3 regions of the Streptomyces sp. NPDC015661 genome follow, and region 1 is predicted to be linked to each of the others. Evidence: riboswitches for the same ligand, from Rfam matches in the RefSeq annotation. Region 1 holds a riboswitch; each other region holds the start of a gene.
The links. Region 1 has a riboswitch for cobalamin ahead of ACF07V_RS11620 (cobalamin biosynthesis protein). Riboswitches for the same ligand answer to the same signal wherever they lie in the genome.

Region 1 (4,548 bases):
TCGTGTGCTCCCCGCCCACGCGGGGATCCCGCGCTCACGGCGCCCCCGGCGGCACGAACGGCAGCCCCTTCGGGGCTCCCTCCTCGATCAGCCGCAGCAGCGCGTCCGTGTCGGCGTGCTCCTCGATCAGGTCGCCGAGGCGGTCGAGCTGCTCCTCGCGCAGCGCGCCGAAGGACGTGTCCGGGGCGGGCACGAACCGGCGGCCCGCCGCCGCCGCGACCTCGCGCAGGAACGCCCGGCGGAAGCCGTCGCTCTCCAGCGAGCCGTGCCAGTGGGTGCCCCACACGGAGCCGACCCGGCAGCCGTCCAGGAAGGGTTCCCCGCCGTCCACGGTGGCGACGCCGTGGTGGATCTCGTAGCCCTCGACCCGTTCGCCCAGCGCCTCGCCGACCGGCCGGGCGAGGGTCTTCTCGACCCCGAACCGCACCCGTACGGGCAGCAGGCCGAGTCCGTCGACGACCCCCGCCTTCGACTCGACCTCGTCCTCGATGCGCTCGGCCAGGGCCTGGAAGCCGCCGCAGATGCCGAGCACCGGCCGGCCCTCGGCCGCGCGCCGGACGAGGGCGTCCGCGAGTCCCCGCTCCCGCAGCCAGGAGAGGGCCTTGACCGTGCCCCGGGTGCCGGGCACGACGACGAGGTCGGCGTCGACGAGCTCCTCGGGCCGGTCCACGAAGCGGACCACGACGCCCGGTTCGGCGGCGAGCGCGTCGACGTCCGTGAAGTTGGACATCAGCGGCACCGCGCAGACGGCGACCCGCAGTACGTCCGCGCCGACCGGCGGCGCGACGACCGACTCGCGGACGGTGCCCCGCAGGGAGACCCGCAGGCCGTCCTCCTCGTCGATGCCGAGGCCGTGCGCGTACGGCAGGACACCGAAGGTCCGGCGCCCGGTGAGCCCGTGCAGCATGTCCAGGCCCGGTTCCAGGAGGGTCACGTCGCCCCGGAACTTGTTGACCAGGTAGCCCGCGACCAGCGACTGGTCCTCGGGCGCGAGCAGCGCCGTCGTCCCGAAGAACTGGGCGAAGACCCCGCCCCGGTCGATGTCCCCGACGACGACCACGGGCAGCCGCGCGGCGCGCGCGATGCCCATGTTCACGATGTCCGTGCGCCGCAGGTTGATCTCGGCCGGACTCCCCGCCCCCTCGCAGATCACGGCGTCATACGTGCCCCGGAGTTCCTCCAGGCACGCCATCACCGGCTCGAAGAGCGTCTGCTGCCGGCCTCCGTGATAGCCCCGGGCGCTCATCTCGCCGACCGGTTTGCCCATGAGGACGACCTGGCTGGAGCGGTCGCTGCCGGGCTTGAGCAGCACCGGGTTCATCAGCGCGGTCGGCTCCACCCGGGCGGCCTGCGCCTGCATGGCCTGCGCACGGCCGATCTCGGCGCCCTCCCGGGTGACGAAGGAGTTGAGGGACATGTTCTGTCCCTTGAACGGCGCGACCTTGACGCCCTGCCGTACCAGCCAGCGGCAGATGCCGGCCGTCACGACGCTCTTGCCCGCGTCGGACGTGGTCCCGGCGACGAGCAGCCCCCCACCCCTCATGCGTTCCTCCGCTTCAGCGCGCTCGCGATCATGCGGCCGCCGACGCAGGCGGCCAGGGTCAGTCCGGTGATCCGGCGGGAGAGCCGGACCGCGCGGTCGATGTCGGCGACCTCGACGGGCCGCCCCTCCCCGTTGAGGACGGGCCGGTGCTCGACCCGTCCGGCGTACGAGAGGGTGCCCCCGAGCCGTACGCCGAGGGCGCCCGCGAAGGAGGCCTCGACCGGTCCCGCGTTGGGGCTCGGGTGCTTCGCGGCGTCCGCCCGCCAGGCCCGTACGGCCCCGCGCGGGTTCCCGCCGGCGACGGTCGCGAGGGCGGCGGTCAGCCGGGCCCCGGGCCAGCCGGCCACGTCGTCGAGGCGGGCCGAGGCCCAGCCGTACCGCCGGTGGCGGGGGTTCTTGTGGCCGACCATCGCGTCGAGGGTGTTCACCGCGCGGAAGCCGACCAGGCCCGGCACGCCCGCGACCGCTCCCCAGAAGAGGGCGCCCACGACCGCGTCGGAGGTGTTCTCGGCGACGGACTCGACGACCGCGCGGGCCATCGCGGGACCGTCGAGGGACTGCGGGTCGCGTCCGCACAGGTGCGGCAGCCGTTCCCGGGCGACCTCCAGGTCCCCGGCGGCGAGGGCGCCGCCGATCGCGCGGGCCTCGCGTCCCAGGGTCGTCCCGCCGACGACGGCCCAGACCGAGGCGGCGGTGAGGGCGACGGAGGCGGCGCGGCTGTCCCGTACCGTACGGGCGGCGAGGGCGCCGGCCGCGACGGTGGCGCCGACGCAGACGGCGGTGTGCAGGGCGCCCCAGCCGCGGTGGTCGTGCCAGAGGGCCTTCTCGACCCGGCCCGCGGCCCGGCCGAAGGCGGCGACGGGGTGTCCGCGGCGGGGATCGCCGACGAGCAGGTCGACGGCGAGACCGGCCGCCGCGCCGTACGCGAATCCGTCCGGGGAGAGGCGGCTGGCTCTGGACAGGGTGGGGCTGCGGCCGGGCATGGCGACGTGTCCTCACTCAGGGTCCGCGCCCTGGATCGACGTGACCGGCGGCGAGAGTTCCTGACTCCCGGACCCTTCGGATCCGGTCACAGTGGCGGGACCGCGCCGGAATCGCACCGGACTTCCTCTACTGCCGCCGTAATGGCCTCGGCAGTCCACCACGGCCCGAGAACAGCCGTCAACTCACCCTTGACCTGCGCCGCGTCACTGTGCGAAGCACCACAAACACGACGGCCGGGCGGCCCGCACGCGAGGTGCGGACCGCCCGGCCGGGGTGGTGAGGACCGTCAGGCGACGATCAGGTAGATGCCGTACGCCACGGCCGCCAGGCACAGGGCGAAGCAGGCGTAGGCGCCGGTGCGGGCCAGGACGGCGGAGCCTCCCTGGGTGGCGGCCTGCTCCTGCTTGGAGAGGCCGATGACACCGAGGGTGAAGAGGCCCACGAGGGCGACGGTCGCCACGAGGCTGACTCCGAAGACGGAGCCGAGAGCTGCCCAGTCGATCTTCATGCTTGGTTCCAGTTCCTTAGACCGCGGCGGTGGCCGGGGGAGCGGCCGGGTCCGTGGGGGCCGGCGCGGGGATGGTGGTCTTCAGGTCCTCGTCCGCGACGGCGGCGACGGTACCGGCCGGCGGCGGGGTGACGGCCGCGATCGCGGTGGTCACGACGCCCTCGGGCTCGGCGTCGGTGTCGACCTCGTTGACGTTGGTGTGGTCGACCGGCTGGCGGCGGGAGACGAGCCAGATGCCGAGGCAGGAGGCGGCGAGGAAGGCCGCGACGACGTAGACGCCCCAGTTGCCCTGACGGGCGACGAACTCGGCACCGGCGGCGACCAGGCCGGCGGCCGGCAGGGTCAGGCCCCAGGCGACGAACATGCGGGTGGCGGTCGACCAGCGGACGACACCGCCCTTGCGGCCCAGACCCGCACCCATGACGGCGCCGGAGACGGAGTGCGTGGTGGAGAGGGAGAAGCCCAGGTGGGAGGAGGCCAGGATGACCGTGGCCGCGCTGGTCTGGGCGGCGAAGCCCTGCTGCGGCTGGAGGTCGGTGAGGCCCTTGCCCATGGTGCGGATGATGCGCCAGCCGCCGAGGGCCGTGCCGAGCGCGATCGCCGTGCCGGCGGAGACGATGACCCAGACCGGCGGGTTGGCGCCGGAGGGCAGGGAGCCGCCGGCGACCAGGGCGAGGGTGATGATGCCCATCGTCTTCTGGGCGTCGTTGGTGCCGTGGGCGAGGGAGACGAGACCGGCGGAGGCGATCTGGCCGACGCGGTAGCCCTTGGCCGTGTCCTTCTCGGAGGTCTTGGCGCCGATCTTGTACGTCAGCTTCGTGGCCAGCATCGCGGCGATGCCGGCGACGATCGGCGCGGCGACGGCCGGGATGAGGACCTTGCTGACGACGACCTCGCCGTTGACGCCGCTGACGCCGATCGAGGCGACGGTCGCGCCGATGAGGCCGCCCATCAGGGCGTGGGAGGAGCTGGAGGGCAGTCCGACCAGCCAGGTCACCAGATTCCAGAGGATCGCGCCGACGAGCGCGGCGAGGATCACTTCGGGCTGGATGCCGTCCTCGTTGACCAGTCCCTTGGAGATCGTCTTGGCGACCTCCACGGACAGGAACGCGCCGACGAGGTTCAGCACGGCGGACATGACCACCGCCGTCTTCGGCTTGAGGGCACCGGTCGAGATGGTCGTGGCCATCGCGTTGGCGGTGTCGTGGAAACCGTTCGTGAAATCGAACACGAGAGCTGTCACGACCACAATGGCGAGCAGCAGCGTGATGTGTTCCATTTACCCAGGCAATCGTTCGACGTCAGTGTTTCGTTGAACGTAAGCAACCTGAGTGAACGGAAGATGAACTGGGCCGGGCGACGTGGTGTCTCTAACCGGTGTCAAGAGGTTCCGCTTCTCGCTCCGGGGGACCCGGTGTCCACGATGCGGTCACCCCGGAACCACGGGCATCCCAGTCCTCCCGGGGCACATGCGACCTGTCCCGCTTCCTCCCCCGTCATCCCGTTCCGCTCC
Region 2 (4,548 bases), on a different contig from region 1:
TCGAGCAGGCAGAAGCCGAAGACCGCCTGGCCCGCGAGGTACGGCAGGACTCCGGGACCGAAGGCGAGCGCGAGCCCCGCGAAGAGCGCGAACGACAGCGCCCAGGAGCCGAGGACCGTGTTGCGCGGGCTCCACACGGACCGGCCCCGGCGGGCGAGCCGGCGCTTCTCCAGGCGCCAGGCCGAGGTGAGGCTGCCGAGGACGGTCCGGGGCAGGAAGCGCCAGAAGCTCTCGCCGAGCCGGGCGCTCGCGGGGTCCTCCGGGGTGGCGACGCGGATGTGGTGGCCGTGGTTGTGCTCGACGTAGAAGTGGCCGTACCAGGTCTGGGCGAGCGCGATCCGGGAGAGCCTGCGCTCCAGTGCCTCCGTCTTGTGCCCCAGTTCGTGGGCGGTGTTGATGGCGATGCCGGCGACCCCGCCGAGGGTGCACGTCAGCCCGATCCGGTCCAGGAGGGCGAGGTCGCCCCGGGTGATCAGCCAGCAGCCGAGGACGAGACCCGCGTACTGGAGGGGGAGGTAGAGATAGGTGCACCAGCGGTAGTAGCGGTCCTGCTCCAGGTGGGCGAGCGCGCTGTCCGGCGGGTTGGCGGAGTCCTTGCCGATGAGGTGGTCGACGACCGGGAAGATCACGTACAGGACGAGGATCCCGGTCCACCAGAAGAGGCGGAGCCCGGTGGCGGCCACCAGACCCCAGGAGAGGAAGGGGAAGGCCGGGATGAGCAGGCCGAGCAGCCAGAGCAGGCGCTTGGGGTCGCGCCAGGCGGCGGGGGCTTCGGGGGAGTCGCTGTGCAGGGCCAAGACCGGCTCCTCGGAGAGGTGGACACTTCACCTGCGTTCTGTCCAGTTGATAGACGGATTCACTGCAAGGTGTCAATGCTCTGGACAGGGGCCGGTGGATAAAGTGGGGGCACGATGACACGTTTCCGTGAGAGTGTTCGGTCCCTCCTGCGCGAGCAGGTGCTCGACGCCGCCTACCGGCTCGTCGCCGCCGACGGCTGGGGCGGGCTCCGCATGGCCGCCATCGCGCGGGCCGCCGGCATCAGCCGCCAGACGCTCTACAACGAGTTCGGCTCGAAGGAGGCCATCGGCAACGCCCTGGTCCAGCGAGAGCTGGAGGGCTTCCTCCTCGGCATCCAGCGTGAACTCGACGCCCATCGGGGCGAGTTGGAGGCGGCAGCGGCGGCGGGCGTCGGCTACACGCTGCAGCAGGCCGTGGACAACCCGCTCATCAAGAGCGTCCTGCTCGCCGCGCGCGGCGGCGAGGACGATCTCCTGGCCTATCTCACCACGCGCCCGGAGCCGGTCTTCGGCACGGCGATGGCGATGCTCGACGCGTACGCGATCGAGGCCTGGCCCGACGTCGACGAGGAGTCCCGCGGCCTCGCCGTCGAGACGATCGTGCGGCTCACCGTCAGCCACATCGTCCAGCCGGTGGCCGCGCCGGAGGAGTCGGCGCGGCGCATCGCCAGGATCACGGCACGGATCGCCTACCCGGGCGGCCGCGCCTGAGGCGAGCTCCGCGAGGAAAGGGCGAGGCCCGCTGACGGACACGGGGGATCTCCGGCAGCGGGCCTCTGTTGAATATTGTACGAGATCGTTTGGGGTGGTTCTCCCCGGGGCGGCGGCGGTGGCGAAGGGCGGGTGCGCGGGGTACATCTCCCCTGAGGCGCGGACACGGCCCGCCCGGGGCCGGACACCCTCGACCGCGTCGCCCGAGCCGACGAGGAGGCCGCCGTGGATGGCAGAAGCAAGGGGTTCGTGCAGTCCTTCAACCGTCTCGGCGGGTACGGCTTCGTCGTCCCCGTGGGCTCCGAGGAGCAGGTCTACTTCAGCGCCGAGGACATCGAGAGCGAGGAGCGGACGGTCTCCGAGGGGCAGCAGGTCTCCTTCGTCCTGGTCCTCGGCGACGGCCGCTTCGAGGCGAAGGAGCTGCGCGTCTGACGTCGACGGGCGTCCCGGGGCGCGGCGGCCGGCCGGTGGTACTGTGCCGAGGCCAGTCGCACCTTTGTACGCACCTGAACGGGTACGTCCACGGGTCAGGGAATCCGGTGCGAGACCGGAACTGACGCGCAGCGGTGAGGGCGACGGGCGGAGCATCGGCCACTGGGCGGCACGACGGGCCCGGGAAGGCGCTCCGTCCGGCTGACCCCGAGTCCGAAGACCTGCTGGCGGCCCCGGCGGCACGCCGCCGACCGGGGAGCACCGTACGACAGGCTCCGCGTATGAGCCGTGGACGCAGAGGAAGTTCCCCGTGCCCCTCGGACACCCCGTCCGCTCCGCCGTGCTCGCCCTGGTCGGCGTCCTGGTCCTCACCGCGACGGTGACCGGATGCGGCGGTTGGACCGCCGCGCCGGCCGGGAAGGGAACGGCCCCGGAGCGCGGCTACCCCGTCACCTTCGACGACAACTGCGGACGGCCGGTCCGCGTCGACCGCGCCCCGCGCCGGGCCGTCGCCCTCGACCAGGGGGCGGCGGAGATCATGCTCTCGCTCGGCCTCGCCGACCGCATGGTGGGCACCGCCACCTGGACCGACCCGGTGCTCAAGGGCCTGGAGAAGGAGAACGCGAAGGTCCCGCGCCTCGCCGACCGCTACCCCTCCTTCGAGAAGGTCCTCGACACCGAACCCGACTTCGCGGCCGCCTCGTTCGCGTACACCCTCGGCAAGGGCGGGGTCGCGCCCCGCGAACGCTTCGAGCAGCTCGGCGTCCCCACCTACCTCTCGCCCACCGACTGCGTCGGCAAGGACAACAGCGGCGACGGCGACGGCGTCCGCACCCGCCCCCTCACCATGGAGACCGTCTACGGCGAGATCCGCGACCTGGCCCGGGTGTTCGGCGTCCCCGAGCGCGGCGAGAAGCTCGTCGCCGGACTCGAGGACCGGGTCGCGAAGGCCACGGCGGCCGCCGACTTCACCGACGCCACCGTCCTCTACTGGTACTCCGACGCCAAGGCGCCCTACATGGCGGGCTGTTGCGGGGCGCCCGGGATCGTCACGAACGCCCTCGGCGCGAAGAACGTCTTCGACGACACCCGCGAGGAGTGGCCCCAGGTCAACTGGGAGACCGTCGCGGACCGTGACCCCGACGTCCTCGTGATCGGCGACCTCACCCGCCGCGCGCAGTCCGCCGAGAGCGCGGCGAAGAAGATCGAGTTCCTGGAGTCCGACCCCGTCACCCGGAACATGACGGCCGTGAAGCACAAGCGGTACGTCCTGCTCAGCGGGCAGGCGATGAACCCCACCCTCCGCACGGTGGAGGGCGTCGAGAAGGTGGCGGCCGCGCTCCGCTCGTACGGTCTGGCGAAGTGAGCACCACCCGGCGGGAGGTCACGTCCGCCACGGCGCTCCTGTGGACGACGGCCGGACTCGTGCTGCTCGGCCTGTCCGTCGCCGTGGCCGTCACCGTCGGACCGGCGGACATAGGCGTCGGCGAGGCCGGTTCCGTGATCGCCGCCCACCTCGGCGGCGGAGTCTCCGAACTCCCGCCGATCCGCGACGGGATCGTCTGGGACCTGCGGCTGCCCCGCACCCTCCTCGCCGCCGTCTGCGGCGCCGGACTCGCCGTCTGCGGGGCGGTGATGCAGTCGCTCCTGCGCAACCCGCTGGCCGACCCCTTCGTCCTCGGCGTCTCCTCCGGAGCGTCGACCGGCGCGGTCGCGGTCGTCGTCCTCGGCATCGGCGGCGGGGTCCTCTCCGTCACCGGCGGGGCGTTCCTGGGGGCGGTGGTCTCCTTCGCGCTCGTCCTGCTGCTCAGCCACACCCTCGGCGGCTCCACGGACCGGGTGGTCCTCGCGGGCGTCGCCGCGATGCAGCTCTTCTCCGCCCTGACCTCCTTCGTCGTCATGACCGCCGCCGACGCCGAGACCACCCGGGGCGTGCTCTTCTGGCTGCTCGGCTCGCTCGCCGGGGCCGGCTGGAGCGAGGTGTGGCTGTGCCTCGCCGTCCTCGCGGCGGCCCTGCTGATCTGCGGCGGGTACGCGAGGACCCTGGACGCCTTCGCCTTCGGCGAGGAGGCCGCCGCCTCGCTCGGCGTCGCCGTCGCGCGGACCCGGCTCGTCCTGCTGTGCGTCACCGCCCTCCTGACGGCCGCTCTGGTCTCCGCCGCCGGCGCGATCGGCTTCGTCGGCCTCGTCCTGCCGCACGCCGCCCGCGCGCTCGCCGGCCCCGGACACGCCCGCCTCCTGCCGGTCACCGCCCTGGCCGGAGCGGTGTTCCTCGTCTGGGCCGACACGCTCGCCCGCACGGTCCTCGACCCCCAGGAGGTGCCGGTGGGCGTGGTGACCTCGCTGATCGGCGTACCGGCCTTCGTGCTCGTGCTGTACCGCACGAGGAGCGGCCGATGACCACGACCGCCGACAGGGGAACGGAGACCGGCGAGGGGCTCCGCGCCGAACGGGTCTCGCGCACGGCCGGCGGCACCCTCGTCCTCGACGGGGTCAGCGTCTCCCTCGCCCCCGGCACCGTCACCGGGCTGCTCGGCCCCAACGGTTCGGGCAAGTCCACGCTGCTGCGCCTCCTCGCCGGCGTCCTCGCCCCCGACTCCGGGCTCGT
Region 3 (4,548 bases), on a different contig from region 1:
GGCGCGGATCGCGGGCAGCTTCGCCGGGTCCATGGAGGAGATCTGCGCGTACTCGTCGAGCAGCTGCTCCAGGCGCGCGATGTCGCCGTACGAGTCGGCGCGGGCCATCGGCGGGACCAGGTGGTCGACGAGGGTCGCGTGGACGCGGCGCTTGGCCTGGGTGCCCTCGCCCGGGTCGTTGACGAGGAACGGGTAGATCAGCGGCAGGTCGCCGAGGGCCGCGTCGGGGCCGCAGGCGGCGGAGAGGCCGGCGTTCTTGCCGGGCAGCCACTCCAGGTTGCCGTGCTTGCCCAGGTGGACCATGGCGTCGGCGCCGAAACCGCCGTCCTCGGCGCGGGCGGCGATCCAGCGGTAGGCGGCCAGGTAGTGGTGGGACGGCGGGAGATCGGGGTCGTGGTAGATCGCGATCGGGTTCTCGCCGAAGCCGCGCGGCGGCTGGATGAGGACGAGGAGGTTCCCGCGCCGCAGTGCGGCGAGGACGATGTCGCCCTCCGGGTTGCGGGAGCGGTCGAGGAACATCTCGCCGGGCGCCGGGCCCCAGTGCTCCTCGACCTGCTCGCGGAGCTCGGCGGGCAGGGTCGCGTACCAGCGCTTGTAGTCGGCGGCCGGGATGCGGACCGGGTTCTTCGCGAGCTGTTCCTCGGTCAGCCAGTCCTGGTCGTGGCCGCCGGCCTCGATGAGGGCGTAGATCAGCTCGTCGCCGTCGCCGGAGACCAGGCCGGGGAGCTCGGCCTCGGGCCCGAAGTCGTAGCCCTCGGCGATCAGGCGGCGGAGCAGGGAGACGGCGGAGGCCGGGGTGTCCAGACCGACGGCGTTGCCGATGCGGGAGTGCTTCGTCGGGTACGCGGAGAGGACGAGCGCCAGCCGCTTCTCGGCGTTCGGGATGTGGCGGAGCCGGGCGTGCCGGACGGCGATCCCGGCGACGCGGGCCGCGCGCTCGGCGTCGGCGACGTACGCGGGCAGACCGTCGGCGTCGATCTCCTTGAAGGAGAACGGGACGGTGATGAGCCGGCCGTCGAACTCGGGCACGGCGACCTGGCTGGCGGCGTCGAGGGGGGAGAGGCCCTCGTCGTTCTCCTCCCAGTTCGCGCGCGAGCCGGTCAGGCACAGGGCCTGGAGGATCGGCACGTCGAGCGCGGCGAGCGCGCCCGCGTCCCAGGCCTCCTCGTCGCCGCCGGCCTGCGCCTCGGCGGGCTTCGTACCACCGGCGGCGAGGACGGTCGTGACGATCGCGTCGGCTCCCCGCAGCGTCTCGACGAGCTCCGCCTCGGGGGCGCGCAGGGACGCCACGTACAGCGGGAGGGCCCGCGCGCCGGCGTCCTCGATCGCGCCGCACAGGGCGTCGACGAAGGCGGTGTTCCCGCTCATGTGGTGGGCGCGGTAGTAGAGCACGGCGACGGTCGGCCCGTCGGTGTCCTTCGCGACCCGGTCCAGCGGGCCCCAGGTGGGGGCGGCCGCCGGGGCCTCGAAGCCGTTGCCGGTGAGCAGGACGGTGTCGGAGAGGAAGCGGGCCAGCTGCTCCAGGTTGGTCGGACCGCCGTGCGCCAGATAGGCGTGCGCCTCGGTGGCGACGCCGACGGGGACGGTGGAGGCCTCCATCAGCTGGGCGTCGGGGGCCTGTTCGCCGCTGAGCACGACGACCGGCTTTCCGGCGGCGAGGACCGTGTCGAGCCCCTCCTGCCAGGAACGGAGCCCGCCGAGGAGCCGGACGACGACCAGGTCGACGCCGTCGAGCAGGGCCGGGAGGTCGGCGAGGGGGAGACGGGAGGGGTTGGCGAAGCGGTACGCGACCGCTCCCTCGGCCTGGGCGGCGTTGGCCGCGCGGGCGCTGAGCAGGTCGGTGTCGGAGTGCGACAGCAGCAGGAGCATGGCGAGCTCAGGCCCTTCCTCGGGGTTGTCCGCGCCCCGGGTGGTCGTATGGACGGCGGGAGTTCCTGACTCACCCGTCCCCTCACGGGTACGGGCTCACAGTGGCGGGACCGCGCCGGATTCTCACCGGGCTTCCTCCCCGGGGTCCTGGGACCCCATGCCGATCTGCATCCTAGATCGTGGCGTAGGCGGGCCCCAGGGAGCGGCGGGGTCGACCGGATCACACTCGGTGGCCGGCCGGTTCCCCGTGGGTATGCTCGCCGCCATGCCGCCCACCCCACCCCCGACGCCCGAGCCGGGCGAAGTTCGCATACGGGACCGTGGCGACGCCTGCCCCGGGGCGCTGCGCCTGCACCCCGCCGACGACGGACGCCTGGCCCGACTGCGCCTGCCCGCAGGGCGACTGACGGCCCGTCAGGCCGAGGTGCTGGCCCGCGCCGCCGAGACCCTCGGCGACGGACGGATCAGCATCACCTCGCGCGGCAACGCCGAGCTGCGCGGCCTCGCCGAGGACTGCGGGGCGGAGCTCGCGGCCCTCCTGGCCGGGGCGGGCCTGCTGCCCTCCCCCACCCACGAGCGCGTCCGCAACATCCTGGCCTCGCCCGGGGCGGGACTCGACGGACTCGGCTCCGCGGACGTGCAGTTGTGGGCCCGGGCGCTGGACGGCGCCCTGTGCGCCGAACCCCGGGCGGCGTCCCTTTCGGGACGGTTCCTGTTCGTCCTGGACGACGGGCGCGGGGACGTCGCCGGACTCGGCGGCGATGTGAGCTTGATCGCAGGACCGGACGGGTCCGTCCTGTTGTGGCTCGGCTCCCGGGTCTTCCGGCTCGCCGCCGCCGACGCCGTCCGGGCCGCCCTCACCGCCGCCCTCGCTTTCCTCGACGCCGCCGAGGCCGCCGGGAACGGGGCCTGGCGGCCGCACGAGCTGCCCGAGGAGCACGTGCCCGACTGGGCCGGGGCCCTCGCGCGGGCCGGGATCGCGGCGGAGCCCGTACCCGTACCGCCGCTTCCGGTGTCCCCGCCGCCCGCGCCCGGGCCGCTCGGCGACCGCGCCCTGCACGTCCTCGCCCCGCTCGGCCGGCTCACCGCCGCCCAGCTGCGGGCCCTGGCCGAGGGTGCCGACGAACTGCGGCTCACGCCGTGGCGGGGCGCGGTCGCCACCGCGGACCCCGCGCGACTCCCCGCCCTCGCGTCGTACGGGCTGATCACCCGCCCCGACGCCCCCGGCGCCGGCGTCACCGCCTGCACCGGACGCCCCGGCTGCGGCAAGTCCCTCGCCGACGTCCGGACGGACGCGCTGGCCGCGCCCCCGGGGCCGCTGCCCGTGCACTTCTCCGGGTGCGCGCGCCGCTGCGGGCACCCGCACGGCGCCTGGATCGAGGTCCTCGCCACCGGCGACGACACCTACCTGGTGGACGACGTCCCCACCCCCCGCACCTCCCTGACCGCAGCAGTCGCGGCGGCCCGCAGCCTGCCCCACACGAGATGAGCGAGAGCACCAGGATGTTCGACTACGAGAAGGACGGGACGGAGATCTACCGCCGGTCCTTTGCCACCATCCGCGCCGAGGCGGACCTCGCGGGCCTGCCCGCCGACGTCGCCCAGGTGGCGGTCCGGATGATCCACGCCTGCGGCATGACCGACCTCGTGCAGGACATCGCCCACTCGCCGCAGGTCGTCGCGAACGCCCGCGCCGCCCTCCGGGCCGGCGCCCCCATCCTCTGCGACGCCCAGATGGTCGCCAGCGGCGTCACCCGCAAGCGGCTGCCCGCCGACAACGAGGTGCTCTGCGCCCTCTCCGACCCGGCCGTCCCCGGCCTCGCCGCCGAGCTCGGCACCACCCGCTCGGCCGCCGCCCTCGAACTGTGGCGGGACCGCCTCGAAGGCTCCGTCGTCGCCATCGGCAACGCGCCGACCGCCCTCTTCCACCTCCTGGAGATGGTCGCGAAGGGCGCGGGGAAGCCCGCCGCCGTCCTCGGCATCCCGGTCGGCTTCATCGGCGCCGCCGAGTCCAAGGACGCGCTGGCCGAGAACACCCTCGGCCTCGACTACCTGGTCGTACGGGGCCGGCGCGGCGGCAGCGCGATGACGGCCGCCGCGATCAACGCCCTCGCCCACGAAGCGGAGATCCAGGCATGACCACCGTGACCGGAAAGCTGTACGGGGTCGGCCTCGGCCCCGGCGACCCGAACCTGATGACGGTCGCCGCCGTGAAGGCCATCGCCTCCGCCGACGTGATCGCCTACCACTCGGCCCGCCACGGCCGCTCGATAGCGCGTTCCATCGCCGCCGAGCACATCCGCGAGGACCACATCGAGGAGCGGCTGATGTACCCGCTCACGGTGGAGACCACGGACCACCCGGGCGGCTACCGGGGCGCCCTGAACGACTTCTACGAGGAGGCCTCGGCCCGGCTCGCCGCCCACCTCGACGCCGGCCGCACCGTCGCCGTCCTCGCCGAGGGCGACCCGCTGTTCTACGGCTCGTACCAGCACATGCACAAGCGGCTCGCCGACCGCTACGACACGACCGTCATCCCCGGCGTGACCTCCGTCAGCGCCGCCGCCGCCCGGCTCGGCGAGCCGCTGTGCGAGGCGGAGGAAGTCCTCACGATCATCCCCGGCACCCTGCCGGAGGACGAGCTGACGGCCCGCCTCGCGGGCACCGACTCGGCGGTCG

Region 2: it holds a riboswitch for cobalamin, as region 1 does, so the genes downstream of both, ACF07V_RS35695 (ABC transporter substrate-binding protein) here and ACF07V_RS11620 (cobalamin biosynthesis protein) in region 1, are expected to answer to the same signal.
Region 3: it holds a riboswitch for cobalamin, as region 1 does, so the genes downstream of both, cobN (cobaltochelatase subunit CobN) here and ACF07V_RS11620 (cobalamin biosynthesis protein) in region 1, are expected to answer to the same signal.

What each region holds. Positions count from the first base shown of each region.
Region 1 is NZ_JBIBST010000003.1:703,842-708,389, forward strand. Features, by position in the region: gene ACF07V_RS11615 (cobyric acid synthase) at 35-1,543, opposite strand; gene ACF07V_RS11620 (cobalamin biosynthesis protein) at 1,540-2,526, opposite strand; cobalamin riboswitch at 2,561-2,693, opposite strand; gene ACF07V_RS11625 (hypothetical protein) at 2,814-3,035, opposite strand; gene ACF07V_RS11630 (anion permease) at 3,052-4,314, opposite strand.
Region 2 is NZ_JBIBST010000018.1:110,329-114,876, reverse strand. Features, by position in the region: gene ACF07V_RS35710 (alkane 1-monooxygenase) at 1-797, opposite strand, end outside; gene ACF07V_RS35705 (TetR family transcriptional regulator) at 912-1,508, shown strand; gene ACF07V_RS35700 (cold-shock protein) at 1,734-1,940, shown strand; cobalamin riboswitch at 2,038-2,163, shown strand; gene ACF07V_RS35695 (ABC transporter substrate-binding protein) at 2,251-3,306, shown strand; gene ACF07V_RS35690 (FecCD family ABC transporter permease) at 3,303-4,340, shown strand; gene ACF07V_RS35685 (ABC transporter ATP-binding protein) at 4,337-4,548, shown strand, end outside.
Region 3 is NZ_JBIBST010000012.1:224,318-228,865, reverse strand. Features, by position in the region: gene cobN (cobaltochelatase subunit CobN) at 1-1,869, opposite strand, end outside; cobalamin riboswitch at 1,910-2,043, opposite strand; gene ACF07V_RS30510 (cobalamin biosynthesis protein CobG) at 2,123-3,358, shown strand; gene ACF07V_RS30505 (precorrin-8X methylmutase) at 3,355-4,008, shown strand; gene ACF07V_RS30500 (precorrin-2 C(20)-methyltransferase) at 4,005-4,548, shown strand, end outside.